Regions from separate parts of the Williamsia sp. DF01-3 genome, predicted to be linked through region 2. Evidence: predicted binding sites of a transcription regulator. Region 2 holds the regulator's gene; the other holds the start of a gene.

Region 1 (6,962 bases), 270 kb from region 2:
ACCTCGACACCGATCTCGCTACGTCCTCCGAACAGAACCACCACTCGACGATTGCTCACCGGACGAGTATCCCAAATCGGACGCGGACTCTTGTCGGTCAGGCCTCTGAGCGGCTCGTGCTCAGGGATGACGTCAAGTTGACTATTCTCTGTAGATGTCCAAAACAGCAGCCGACCTCACCTCTGATGCGCTCGAGTTCCTGAGCGCACGCCATCTGGGAAGCCTGACCACCGTGCGGCAGGCCGGGACGCCCCACGTTGTTGCGGTCGGCTTCACCTACGACGAAGACGCCGAGGTCGTTCGCGTGATCACCTTCGAAGGAAGCCAGAAGGTACTCAACGTGGAGCGTGCGGGGTATGCGGCGGTCTTCCAGGTGGATGGCCCACGCTGGCTGACCCTCGAGGGCCCGGCGTCGGTGCACCGCGACCCCGACGCCGTCGCCGAAGGTGAACGCCGCTACGCGAATCGCTACAAGCAACCAAAGGTCAACCCCCGACGTGTTGTCGTTCAGATCGAAGTCAAGCGCGTACTCGGCTCACGAACCCTCCTCGGATCCACTGACTAGTTCATAACGCAAGGCCAGAACGCATTGGCTGCCAATACCTATCAGTCTGACGGATCGGGTTTCTTGGCGTCGTCGTCCCCGGTGGCCATTGACTCGTCAGCACTTTGTTGCTGGAGCTGCATGCGTTCTTGGCGTTCGTTGAGTGTTTGTTGGCGTTCGGCGATGATGTTCTGCCATGCCGCCTCGATGGTGTGGTCGGTGTGGTGGGCTCGGTTGATGCGTGGTTGTTGGTCGGGGTCGATGTATGTGGGTGGGATCCAGGCGACTCGGCCGGCGTCGGGGCCGTCGCGGAGCATGATGGTTTGCCATTGGTCTTCGCCGGGTCCGATCATCGCGTGATGCGGGATGCACGCCGGGGCCAGCTCGTCGATGTCGGTGTGTCCGCCGTCGGCCCAGGCGGTGGTGTGATGGATTTCGGTCCAGGAGATGGGGTTACGGCAGCCTGGGCTGGTGCAGCCTCGGTCTTTGGCGAACAACGCCATCCGTTGGCCTTGCTGGGCGGTGCGTTTGGCCCGGGCGAAGTAGAGAACGTCGGCGGAGTGGTTGGCGAACACCGCCAGCGACATATCTGCCTGGGCCGCGAGTTCCAGGGCATCTTTGACCGGCAGGTCAACCCCGGAGGCGGTGTGGGCGATGCCCGCGGCCTCATCAAGCTGTTGTTTGGTCATGGTGATGATGACCTGCACCGGCAACCCACGATGGGACGTACCGAGCAGCTTGTACTCCAGAATGGTCTTGAGGATCGCTTTGAATGCGTCGTGTTGACGTTGGGCGCGGGAACGGGTGTCGCGGCCGGCCGCGGCTTCGATGATCGCCGGGTCCATGCTCGGGTCGTCGACGGCACCCACGGGTGAGTTGGGATCATCAGGATTGTTCATACCCGGTGCTGCCCACACATCCATCACCGTCCGAAACAAAGCCAACGTCGCCGGGTCAAGGTTGCCACTGAGCTTGCTCATCATGTCCAACCCTTGGGGACCGTCCGACAAACCCCGGTTGCGTCTGCGGTCAGCGTCATCGGTCAACGATCCGTCCGGATCAACCCGAGCCAACACTTCCCGACCACACACTTCGAGCTCAGTCGGAGTCGACGTGCGGGCGTTGTCGGTCATCCAGGCATCGACCACGTCATACACTTCCGGTGCTGACTTGTGCGGAATGCGGTCGCGGACTTTGAGCATCACATCCATGTGCGCCAACCCAATCGCACCCTCGGCCAACGCTTCGGCCGCGGCCGGACATTTCGGGGGCAACGCCTCGCCCTGCATCGACAACAACTCACCGGCAGCATCAAGTGCTTTCAACCGTGACGAGGCATCGCCACGAGACACCCGCAGCTCACTCATCACAAACCGGTGCAACGTCGAATGACCAGCCTTACGGAACAAGCCGCGGTCGTTCACCTCCTGCAACCGCTTGAGGCCTTGAAAGGTCAGTGCCCGAACAACTTTCTCGTTCACCCGCACCAACTCAGCAACCTGCACATCATCGACATCATCCGACGACGCGCCAGCAATCCGCTGCAGCACCGCATCGAGATCGCGATACAACCCCACCAACGCCGGCATTGACGGTGGATCCACCGTCACCGAATCAGTCATCGACAAGCCCCCCAGCCCTCGAACCCCTTTCACCAAGTCTACCAACAGAATACGATAAAGTCGAACATGCGTTCGATACCAGGTTGGCGGGCAACACCGATCAAACGAGGAGTCGGAAAGTGGGCCGTCAGACCGACTTCAGCTCGTGAGGCCGCTGATTGAGTGATTCGCATCCGTCGGCCGTGACCACGACGATGTCTTCGATCCGTGCACCCCATCCTCCTGGGAAATAGATCCCGGGTTCGACGCTGAAGGCCATTCCGACCTGCAGCTCGATGTCGTTTCCCTCAACGATGTAGGGCTCTTCGTGGACTGACAGGCCGATTCCGTGACCGGTCCGATGGACGAACTTGTCGGCCAGTCCGGCCTCGGCCAGCACGTCGCGGGCCGCTGCATCGATCTGCTGGGCACTGACACCCGGCCGTACTGCCGCCACCGCTGCACGCTGGGCTTCTTCCAGTATCCGGTACTGACGGGCCATCTCCCCGGAAGGTTCTCCGACACAATAGGTTCGAGTGCAATCCGAGTTGTACCCGGGCTCGACTGGACCGCCGATGTCGACGACCACCACATCGCCGTCTTCGATCACCCGATCAGACACCTCGTGGTGGGGGTCGGCGCCGTTGGGGCCGGAGCCGACGATGATGAACTCGGCGCCGGTGTGGCCCTCGGCGACGATCGCGGCCTCGATGTCGGTGGCGACCTCGCGTTCTGTCCTTCCCGCCGAGAGCCATTCGCCGACGCGAGCATGAACACGATCGATCGCCGCACCCGCTCGGCGCAAAGCGTCGATCTCCGCGTCGTCTTTGATCATCCGTAACTGACGTAGAACGCCGGTGGCCAATTCGGGGCTCGAACCGAACCGAGCTGCCAACGGAACGGTGTGAAGTGCGGGCGCCGCATCAGAGACGCCATAGCGACCTGCACTCACACCTGCTGCTTCGACGGCAATGGCATACGGGTCCTGGCCGTCGACCCACTCGTGGACAACCAGGCCCAGCTCGCCGACCGCTGACTCCCGCAGGGCCGCGAGTTCCAGCCTCGGAACCACGACCTGCGGATCCCTGTCGGGACTGATCACCAACGCAGTGAGACGCTCGAACGTACTGGCGCGGGAACCGGTCAGGTACCGCAGATCGGGTCCGGGCGTGATGAACAGAGCAGACAATCCGGCTGAGGCCGTCAACTGCTGCGCGCGTTGCAGTCGGGACCGATACACCTCTGCTGAGAATCGCTCGTGAGCCATGCCCACCAGGCTAACGGGCCCTCGAAAAGGCTGTCCTCCCGGTGAGAGGTCGCTGAACGGGCGAAAACGGCCGGTTCGACGGAAAATGTACAGATGGGATCGAACGACGGCACTGTGAACAGTGGACGCGAGCCGCGCAGGCTCCGTGCTGTCCCGAGCGCGCAAATCGACCCGCAGTTCGCGACTCTGCACGGTTACAAGCGCGCATTTCGGATGGCGGGGAGCGGTCCGGCCGTCTTGTTGCTGCACGGAATCGGTGACAACTCGCTCGCCTGGGAGCCGGTGTTCGAGCAGCTGAGCGAGAAATACACGGTGATAGCACCCGACCTTCTGGGTCATGGACTGTCTGACCGGCCCCGAGCCGACTACTCGGTCTCGGCATTCGCGAACGGGATGCGTGATCTGCTCACGTACCTCGATATCGAACGCGTCACCGTGGTCGGACACTCGCTGGGCGGGGGCGTGGCCGGCCAATTCGCCTACCAATACCCGGAGATGGTGGAGCGGCTGGTTCTCGTCGGCACCGGTGGCGTCACCAAGGGGGTCAACCCAGCTCTTCGAGCGTTGTCGCTGCCCCTCTCCGAACTCGCCTTGGGCGTGATCTCTGTACCCGGAGTGTTCCCGACCTTCTCGACTGTCGCCCGGATGATGCAGAACCTGTTGCCCATGGCGATGTTCCGCGACAACACCGAGGTGGTCCGTGTTCTCGAGCGCATGCCGGAGAAGGGCTCGGCCGAGGTGTTCGCGCGGACTCTACGATCGGCTGTCGACTGGCGCGGCCAAGTGGTCACCATGCTCGACCGCTGTTACCTCAGCGCTGCCATCCCGACTTTGATCGTGTGGGGGTCCGACGACCAGGTGATCCCGGTGAGCCACGCCCATATGCTGCACAGTGCGATGCCTGACTCGCAGCTCGAGATATTCGAGAAGTCAGGCCATTTTCCGTTCCGCGACGAGCCTGCCCGGTTCGTCGATCTCTTCCTCCGATTCGTCTCGGCCACAAACCCTGCGTCGATCACTCGCAACGACGTGAAAGTGGCCCTGCGACAAGGCCCTCCGCCCAGGCCGCTGACGGGCGATCCTCATACGCGAATCGCAGTTCTCGACGCGATAGACAGCGACGAACGAAGCGCGACGTAGAACTGCCGCCGACCGTCGTCCGCGGACATCGTTCGGATCCACTGGGATCACCGGGACGCGCGATCACCACTCGGTGGATCTGGCATGGTTTACGGCATGAGCCAACCAGTGATGCTGCTAGACGGTGCGAGTCTGTGGTTCCGGGCTTTTCACGCTTTGCCGGAGAAGATGACCGCTCCTGACGGACGTCCGGTCAACGCCGTCCGCGGATTCCTCGACATGATCGCCGCCCTGGTCACGCGCGAGCATCCCCATCGATTGGTTGTGTGTCTGGACCTCTCGTGGCGACCCACATTTCGCACGGACCTCATCCCCTCGTACAAGGCGCACCGTGTCGCCGACGCGGCGGGAGACGGATCGGAAGAGGTGCCCGACACGCTGACACCCCAGGTCGACATGATCATGAACGTTCTCGCAGCAGCCGGGATCTCGACCGCCGGCGCAGAAGGCTGCGAGGCCGATGACGTGATCGGTACCCTTGCCCACACCGAAGCCGTGGATCCGGTGGTGGTGGTCAGTGGAGACCGAGACCTCCTGCAAGTGGTGGCAGACGACCCGGTTCCGGTGCGGGTTCTGTATGTGGGGCGCGGGCTCGCGAAGGCCGAGATGTACGGCCCTGCCGAAGTCGCCGAACGATACGACGTGCCGACTTCCGATCCGGGTTCGGCGTATGCCGAAATGGCGATCCTCCGGGGCGACCCATCCGACGGACTGCCCGGGGTGGCCGGAATCGGGGAGAAAACGGCGTCAAAACTGTTGCAGGCGTTCGGGACTCTGGACGAACTGGAGCGTGTCGCTGCCACGACCGCCGACAAGCGGATCTCCACCCGCCAGCGCACATCTCTCAAAGCTGCCGCCGACTATCTCAGCGCCGCTCGCACGGTGGTGTTCGTCCGAACCGACGCAGAGATAATCAGCAGCGGGGACGACCGGTTGCCCAGCGAGCCGGCAGATCCGGCCGCGTTGGCCGATCTGATCGAAGAGCTCGGCATCGGCTCGGCGGTCTCCCGACTCGGGAAAGCACTGGGTTGGCAGTTCCCCTGATCAACTAGCAACAGGCGAGCGACCGCAGGCGTCAGCCGGCGGTCGGCTGACCCACCTCGTACTTGCCGTCATCGTCGAGGAACGTGATCTTGACCTGCTGATTGGCGCCGCTCACCGTCACCGTGCAGGTGAAGCTGTCGCCCTTCTTGATCTCTTTGTCCTTGGGACACTTGACGTTTTCGACGCCCTCTGCCTGATAGTCGTTCTCCAGAACGGTTTTGACACCCTCCTGGGCCGCCTCCTGGCTGAGTACCTTCGTGACGGCGAATCCGGGTGCGAGAAACGCTGTGACGGCCAAGATCACCGCGATCAACGCCACCACGGACGCCCCGATGATGAGGGGCAGCTTCTTTCCCGACTTCGGCTGAGCCATCGCCGAGAACTGATCCGAGCCGCCGGGTCCCGGCTGTCCGTACTGGCCGGGCTGGCCGTACGGACCGGGTTGTCCGTACTGGCCCTGGGGCTGGCCGTAACCGGGCTGACCTTGAGGTTGGCCGTAATTGCCCGGCTGTCCCTGGGGTTGGCCGTAGTGGCCGCCCTGCTGCGGGTAGTTGGGCGGCTGATACTGGCCGGGCCCCTGCTGACCCGGGTTCTGCTGAGGCGGGTACTGCTGCGGTGGCTGTTGCTGACCCCACCCCTGCCCCGGTGGCGGGCCCTGTGTCGGTTGACCCCACGGGCCCGGTTGCTGACCCTGCTGCCATTGTTCAGGCGATCCGGGGTTGTTGGGGTCGTTGGGCCCGCTCATGTGTTCCCTCCGCTTGTCCGCACCGTGGAAACTCGCGGTGCCAGAATTACCGACCCCGAACATACCGCACACCCATCGAACGGTTCAGCAGACGCGACCGGCAAACGCAGAGGTAGACCGGCCGGAGCCCACGGTTCAGCCGAGTTCGACGGCCACCACACCTTTTCGGATACTGGCGATGGCTGCGGAAGCGGAACGGGTCAGACGCGACTGCCCGGATGTCTGCAGGCTTGCGGCGGTTCTGATCTGTTCGAGCAGGTCGATGACCTGGCGGCTCCATCGGACGAAATCACCGGCCGGAAGTGAAGTGCCGCGCTCCCCGGCCGCCGCGAGCACCTCGGTGAGCCCTCGACCCGATGCCCACAGATAGATTGCCGTGGCGAACCCGGCGTCCGGCTCCCGCGTGGGTTCCACGAGATGCTTCATCTCCAGGCGGGTCAGGTCATGCCAGGCCGAGTGGGTCCGGTGCAGCGCGTCGCGCACACTGACCACTCCGGTCACGAGCTCGGCGCCACCGTACGAGTCGCGCCGGGATTCGTAGACCACCGACGATGCGACAGCCGCGAGTTCGGACGGACCCAGCTCATCCCACAACCCGTCTCTGATGCACTGACAGATCAG
Region 2 (6,962 bases):
GCAACGGTGTCCGGGTGTTCGCGCATTTCCTTGCCGCGCACGAGCTCGTGTCCGAACGCTCCTTCACTGTCGGGTCGCGCGCGGGTGCGCGTCCGGTGACGGTGCACGCTGTGACGGGTTCGTCGGCCGACGTCACCGTGAACATGGGCCCCGCCCGTCTCGGCGTCGACAGCAAAGCCCAGATCGACGGCCGGCGGTACGCCGGGGTGTCGGTGGATGTCGGCAATCCCCATCTGGCGTGCGTGGTCGACGGACTGACGCCAGAAGATTTGGCGGACATCGACCTGTGCGGGTCGATCACGTTCGACAACGCAGTCTTTCCCGATGGTGTGAATATCGAACTGATCACCGCACCGTTGTCCGCAGGCGTTGCGGACGCCGTGGACACGGTGGACGCCGAGATCACGATGCGGGTCCACGAACGCGGAGTCGGTGAAACCCGCAGCTGCGGTACCGGAGTCGTCGCCGCCGGCGCCGCTGCTCTGCGGTTCATGGAAAGGTCCGAGGGGACGGTACTCGTCAACGTTCCCGGGGGTCAGATCACGGTGACGGTCGATGACGAGAACACAACGCTGCGCGGCCCGTCGGTACTCGTCGGCGCCGGAGTGCTCAACGAGGGATGGCTCTAAAATCGGTATGCACCACACCTACCCGAGTGTCACCATGGTGATCTCATGACCGAAATCAACAAAGCCGGCAACGACCAGCGCGACGCGCCGACGATCGGCGAACTCCAACTCGACGAACGCAGTTCGCTGCAGCGCGTCGCCGGATTGTCCACAGAGCTCACCGACGTCACCGAGGTCGAGTACCGCCAGCTGCGACTCGAACGGGTTGTCCTGGTCGGGGTCTGGACGCAGGGCAGCACCACTGCGCAAGCCAATTCCAGTCTCGCCGAGCTCAAGGCCCTCGCCGAGACGGCAGGGTCGGAAGTTCTCGAAGGTCTCATCCAGCGTCGTGAGAAGCCGGATCCGGCAACCTATATCGGGTCCGGCAAAGCTCACGAGCTGCGTGAGATCGTCTTGGCCACCGGCGCCGACACCGTCATCTGCGATGGCGAGCTGACCCCTGCTCAGCTGACTGCTCTGGAAAAAGTGGTCAAGGTCAAGGTCGTCGATCGAACTGCGCTGATCCTCGACATCTTCGCCCAGCACGCGACGTCGCGAGAAGGCAAGGCGCAGGTCGCGCTGGCGCAGATGGAGTACATGCTCCCGCGGCTTCGTGGCTGGGGTGAATCCATGTCCCGGCAGGCGGGTGGCCGTGCCGGCAGCAATGGCGGCGTGGGACTGCGCGGACCCGGTGAGACGAAGATCGAGACCGACCGTCGACGGATCCGCGAACGCACAGCGAAACTGCGGCGCGAGATCCGCGAGATGAAGACGTCACGAACCACCAAGCGGGCCAAGCGAAAGCAGGCTGCCGCGTCAGCGGTGACCATCGTCGGGTACACGAATGCCGGCAAGTCGAGTTTGATCAACGCGCTGACCGGCTCGGGCGTGCTGGTCCAGAACGCCCTGTTCGCAACCCTCGATCCGACAACCCGTCAGATGTCCCTCGAGGATGGCCGTGAACTGGTCATCACCGACACCGTCGGATTTGTCCGGCATCTGCCCACCCAGCTGGTCGAGGCCTTCCGTTCGACCCTCGAGGAGGTTGCCGACGCCGATCTGCTCCTGCACATCGTTGATGGTTCGGACCCGGTTCCGACCGACCAGATCATGGCGGTGCGGAAGGTGATCGAATCCGTGCTCGTGGAGGAGAAGGCAACGGCTCCTCCCGAACTGCTCGTGATCAACAAGATCGATGCCGCCGACCCGCTGGTACTCGCGCAGCTGAAAGGATTGTTCCCGACAGCCGTGTTCATCTCGGCGGCCACCGGCGAGGGCATCGACGTACTCCTCGATCGCATCCGGGAGTCGGTGGCCAGGAATGACGTGCACGTCAGCGTCCGGGTGCCGTATGAGCGTGGCGACCTCGTGTCGCGGATCCATGCCGAGGGTGACGTATTGACCGAACGTCACGAGCCGGACGGGACTGCGATCACCGCCACGGTGCCCGCCGCGCTGTCGCGCCAGCTGGCATCTCTGGCCATCCCGGAGGCGGCCGAATAGCGCTCCGAACTGCAGCTTTGGGCCAGATGTAGAATCCGGTTACAGTTGGATATCCAACCAATGCCACCTGTAATGGAGACCTGACGATGGAACGCACCCTTTTCGAGCCCGAGCACCTTCTCTTCCGCGATTCGTACCGGAGCTTCCTCGAACAGCACGTGGCACCGAACCACGAACGCTGGGAAGAGCAGAACCTGGTGGACCGGGATGTCTGGGTCGAAGCAGGCAAGAACGGATTCCTCGCGGTGGAGGCTCCCGAGGAGTTCGGCGGCGGGGGAGTCGACGACTTCCGTTACAACACCATCATCGACGAAGAGACCGTCCGCGGCGGCTACAGCGGTATCGGCTTCGCGCTGCACAACGACGTGGTGGCTCCGTACCTGCTCGACCTCTGCAACGACGAGCAGAAGGCACGTTGGCTGCCCGGCTTCGTCTCCGGTGAGCTGATCACCGCGATCGCGATGACCGAGCCCGGCACCGGTTCCGATCTGCAGGGCATCAAGACCAACGCCAAGAAAGACGGCGACAACTGGGTGCTGAACGGCTCCAAGACGTTCATCACCAACGGCATCAACGCCGACCTCGTCATCGTGGTGGCCCGCACCGACCCTGAGGCCGGTGCGAAGGGGTTCAGCCTGCTGGTGGTCGAGCGCGGTATGGAGGGATTCGAACGCGGCCGCAATCTCGACAAGGTCGGGATGAAGGCGCAGGACACCGCCGAGCTGAGCTTCGACAACGTCAAGGTGCCCGCCGAGAACTTGCTGGGCGAGGAGGGCATGGGCTTCATCTACCTGATGCAGAACCTTCCGCGGGAGCGCCTGTCGATCGCTGTTGTGGCGGCCGGCGCCATGGAGTCGGTTCTCGAGACGACAATCCAGTACACGAAGGACCGCAAGGCATTTGGCCGCCCGATCGGTAGCTTCCAGAACTCGCGGTTCCTGCTCGCCGAACTGGCGACGTCCACCGCTACCACCCGTGTGTTCGTCGATCGGTGTATCGAACTGCTCAACGAGAAGAAGCTCACCGTTCCGGACGCGGCGATGGCGAAGTACTACGCCACCGAGAACCAGGTCCACCTCATCGATCGTTGCCTGCAGCTGCACGGCGGCTACGGCTACATGCGTGAGTACTCGGTGGCCAAGGCCTTCCTCGATTCACGAGTTCAGACCATCTACGGCGGCACCACCGAGATCATGAAGGAAGTCATCGGCCGAAGCCTCGGCGTCTGAGTACGAGTTTCAGAACTACGCGAAGTGGGGTGCACCGGAAGGTGCACCCCACTCGTGTCTGCGTAGTCTCCGCGTCTGCCCGGTTACCGAGGATGTTGCCGGACGCCTCAGAGGCGCCGCATCACCGTGACAACTTTCCCCAACACCACGGCGTTGTCGCCGGGGATGGGGTCGAACACTGGGTTGTGCGGCATCAGCCACACCGCATCCTTGGTGCGTTTGAACGTCTTGACGGTCGCCTCCCCGTCGATCATGGCCGCAACGATGTCGCCGTTGTCTGCGACATTCTGCTGCCTGACGACCACCCAGTCGCCGTCACAGATGGCGGCATCGATCATCGACTCGCCGACCACTCGCAGGAGGAACAAAGATCCTTCCCCGACAAGCTCTTTCGGTAGCGGGAACACGTCTTCGACGGCTTCCTCGGCCAGGATCGGCCCGCCGGCCGCGATGCGGCCGAGGACCGGAACGAACGTCGGTGTCGGCAGGGATTCGTCGGGGACCTGGACCTGGCCGGCAGCCGTGGCCGGATTGAGGTCGGTGTCCTGGATGTTGACCGCCCGGGGACGGTTGTTCTCGCGCTGGAGGAATCCTTTGCGCTCGAGGGTTCGGAGCTGATGAGCGACCGACGACGTGGAGGTGAGGCCGACAGCATCACCGATCTCGCGGATGGACGGGGGATAGCCGCGTTCGCGGACCGACGCCCGGATCACCTCCAGCACGGCTTTCTGGCGCGGGGTCAGCGACCCCTCGGCCAGCGGTTCGGAAGTGACCACCGTCGCGGCCGCCGCGTCCGGCGGCGTCCGGGTGTCTGTCGTATCGGCCATCAGGTCCTCCAGTTCGTATGGTGTCCGGCCAAGGTGTCGTAGCTGTCGAGAGAGGTAAACGCACACGTTGTTCGTTGGATTATGGGGATCACGCTAATGCAATCTGTCACAACTCTCAAACATTTGTTCGATTGGGCGTGGCGTGTGTCGGACCACCGTGATACAACTCGAACAATCGTTCAATCGAACGAGTGATCGAACTGTTGACCCGAGGATCGAACAATGACTGCAGCCACCACCATCAGCCGCCCGGCCGCTGAGCGGCCCCGTCGCCGCCTCGCCCGAGTCGGTGGGCCCGTCGCCTCCGATCAGTACACCCGCACGGCGCGAGCGCGTGTCGACAGTACTCGTCGGCCGGCCGACCGCAGGCTCGCCGCCGACCGCCGTGTTGTGGTTGGCTGCGCCGAGCCGGGCAGTTCCGCACCGACGGTCGCCGTCGAGCGCGATGTGTATTTCCGCCGACGTGCCTGGGCCGGGGCCGCCGTGGTCGGAATCGGCCTGATGATGCTCGTGTTGTTCCTCATGTTCTTCGGCCGGGTGGTCGAGAGCGGTGCCGCTCCGGCGAACACCGGGACCGCTGTCGTCCATGTGCAGTCGGGAGAATCGTTGGGCGACATCGCCTCTCGAATCGCACCCGAGATGCCGACCGAAGCGGTGGTGGAGAAGATCATGGACCTCAACGCGATGAGCAATTCAGCGTTGTCGCCGGGGCAATCCCTGGTGACGCCGATCTACGCGCGGTAGCCGCAGTGTTGGGGCAAGCAATCGGCCGGGCGGTATCCTCTACAACAGAGTGTCCGGTCATTCCGACGGGGCCGCTGACGTCCGAGGAACCCTGCATGCACTGCCCGTTTTGCAAGAACGAGGACACGCGGGTCGTCGACTCACGGGTGGCCGACGAGGGCCAGGCGATTCGTCGTCGGCGGGCCTGCTCGCAATGCGGACGGCGGTTCACCACGGTGGAGAGCGCAGTCCTTGCGGTCGTCAAACGCAACGGTGTCACCGAACCTTTCAGTCGCGAGAAGGTGATGAGGGGCGTGAGGCGCGCCTGCCAGGGCCGCGCGGTAGACGATGACCGTCTGCACCTGCTCGCGCAGCAGGTCGAAGAGGCTGTCCGCGCCTCAGGATCGGCCGAAGTTCCCAGCAACGAAGTGGGCCTGGCGATCCTGGGCCCGTTACGGGATCTCGACGAGGTCGCTTACCTTCGTTTTGCGTCGGTGTATCGCTCGTTCGACTCAGTCGAAGACTTCCAAAAAGAGATCGACGATCTGCGAGCCGCCAGACCCTGACGGGTTTCGTCCGGCATGTCGTGCCGCCGGATCAGCGCAGTTCCCGGATGGCTTTGATCGCCCGTTTCTCCGACACGGGATACGCAGTACGCAGGTGCTGTGCGAACAATCCGACTCTCAGTTCTTCGACGATCCATCCAGCTTGCTCGTTGACTGCGTCCCGCCGACCGGGCGGAACGTGTCGCAGGTGATCAGTCCACGCCGACACCACCCGGTCGATGGCAGCCATCGCCTGGGCATCGCGAGCGGCGCCTGCCGGGAGCTGTTCGAGTCTCGACCTCGCAGCATCGAGGTAGCGGGGGATCTCCGCGAGGTGTTCGTCGCGTGTCGCAGAGACGAATCCGTCGAACAACAGCTCCTCCAGCTGGTCCCGCACGTCGTCGGCGGCGATCGATCTACCGGCCGCGGTAATCGCCGTGCGTAGGGGCGCCACGCGGGTCAGGATCGTCGCCACCCTGCGTAGTTTGTCCGTTGCCCTCCCGGCTACCTGGCGGGCCACATTCTCCCGAAGTGCAGCGAATTCGCTTGGCGTCCAGACATTTGGCGGGTTGGGCACAAGGTCCACCACGGCAGCCCGAACGCAGTCGGCCAGAAGAGCGGCGGTGTCCGGGTAGGGGCTCTGACTGAGTGCGAGTCTCTCGGCGGTGCTCAGTGTCGATGTCACCGACGGTCGTAGTGGCGGAACGCTGGAGACGATCATCTCGACAACAGCGTCGTACATGTTCGCAGCCTGCTCGGCCTGGGTGGGCACGGCGACCACCGTGAAACCACTGCCTCGGCGGGTCAGCGCAGGATAGCTTGTGATGTCTTGCCCAGCAACAGAACTGCGCAGTGTACGGCTGATGTCTCCGAAGGTGTCAGCGGTCCACGTGGTGGCCACAGGTCGGGATGCGGTGCCGGCCTCACTCTCCAGAGCCGCGCGAGATCTACCGGCCAGTCGATCCTGGAGTTCGCGCAGCGACTGGAACGTCCGAGAACTTCGCCGTCGGTGGTGACCGCGGTGAAGGTCATACGCAGGTGGTCGGGGAGTGCGGCAAGTCGTAAATCTGATGCTGCGACGTCGACTCCCGTGCGCGCACGGATCTCAGCGGCCACCGCCTCGGTGAGAGGCTTGCTCCTCGGTGTCACCGACTCCAGTATTTTCGCGGCCAGGTCGGGGGCCGGTCCCACTTGCCGCCGTAGGGATTTCGGCAGTGTGCGGATCAGCTCGGTGATCAGTTCCAAGCGCATACCAGGGACCAGCCAGTCGAATCCAGAGGGCCGGGCACGCACGAGCAGCGACAACGGGATGAGCACACTCACGCCGTCATCGACGGTGCCGGGCTCAAACCGGTATCTCAAGGCGTAACTCGTGTCTCCCTGACGCCAGTGGTCGGGAAACCCGGCCGGGTCGGTGGCGGCAGTGTCGGCCACGAGGTCGGCGGGATCCAGATCCAGCAAGGTGGGGTCAGCTTTGCGTGCGGTCTTCCACCACGTGTCGAAGTGTCTGCCCGACACCACTTCTCC

What was found. The regulator LexA, encoded in region 2, represses DNA repair genes until DNA is damaged. The targets are predictions, from matches to a motif close to CGAACANNTGTTCG.
Region 1: MVA47_RS16855 (HNH endonuclease signature motif containing protein) is a predicted target of LexA. The motif match lies at 2,228-2,241, and genes of this name have one in related genera.

Annotation. Positions count from the first base shown of each region.
Region 1 is NZ_JALKFS010000005.1:3,120,383-3,127,344, reverse strand. Features, by position in the region: gene MVA47_RS16865 (SDR family NAD(P)-dependent oxidoreductase) at 1-59, opposite strand, end outside; gene MVA47_RS16860 (PPOX class F420-dependent oxidoreductase) at 155-565, shown strand; gene MVA47_RS16855 (HNH endonuclease signature motif containing protein) at 607-2,166, opposite strand; gene MVA47_RS16850 (Xaa-Pro peptidase family protein) at 2,294-3,412, opposite strand; gene MVA47_RS16845 (alpha/beta fold hydrolase) at 3,506-4,552, shown strand; gene MVA47_RS16840 (5'-3' exonuclease) at 4,664-5,596, shown strand; gene MVA47_RS16835 (DUF4333 domain-containing protein) at 5,628-6,341, opposite strand; gene MVA47_RS16830 (RNA helicase) at 6,477-6,962, opposite strand, start outside.
Region 2 is NZ_JALKFS010000005.1:2,853,910-2,860,871, forward strand. Features, by position in the region: gene dapF (diaminopimelate epimerase) at 1-629, shown strand, start outside; gene hflX (GTPase HflX) at 675-2,111, shown strand; gene MVA47_RS15590 (acyl-CoA dehydrogenase family protein) at 2,198-3,340, shown strand; gene lexA (transcriptional repressor LexA) at 3,448-4,167, opposite strand; gene MVA47_RS15600 (LysM peptidoglycan-binding domain-containing protein) at 4,390-4,911, shown strand; gene nrdR (transcriptional regulator NrdR) at 5,007-5,456, shown strand; partial or broken gene hrpA (ATP-dependent RNA helicase HrpA) at 5,488-6,962, opposite strand, start outside.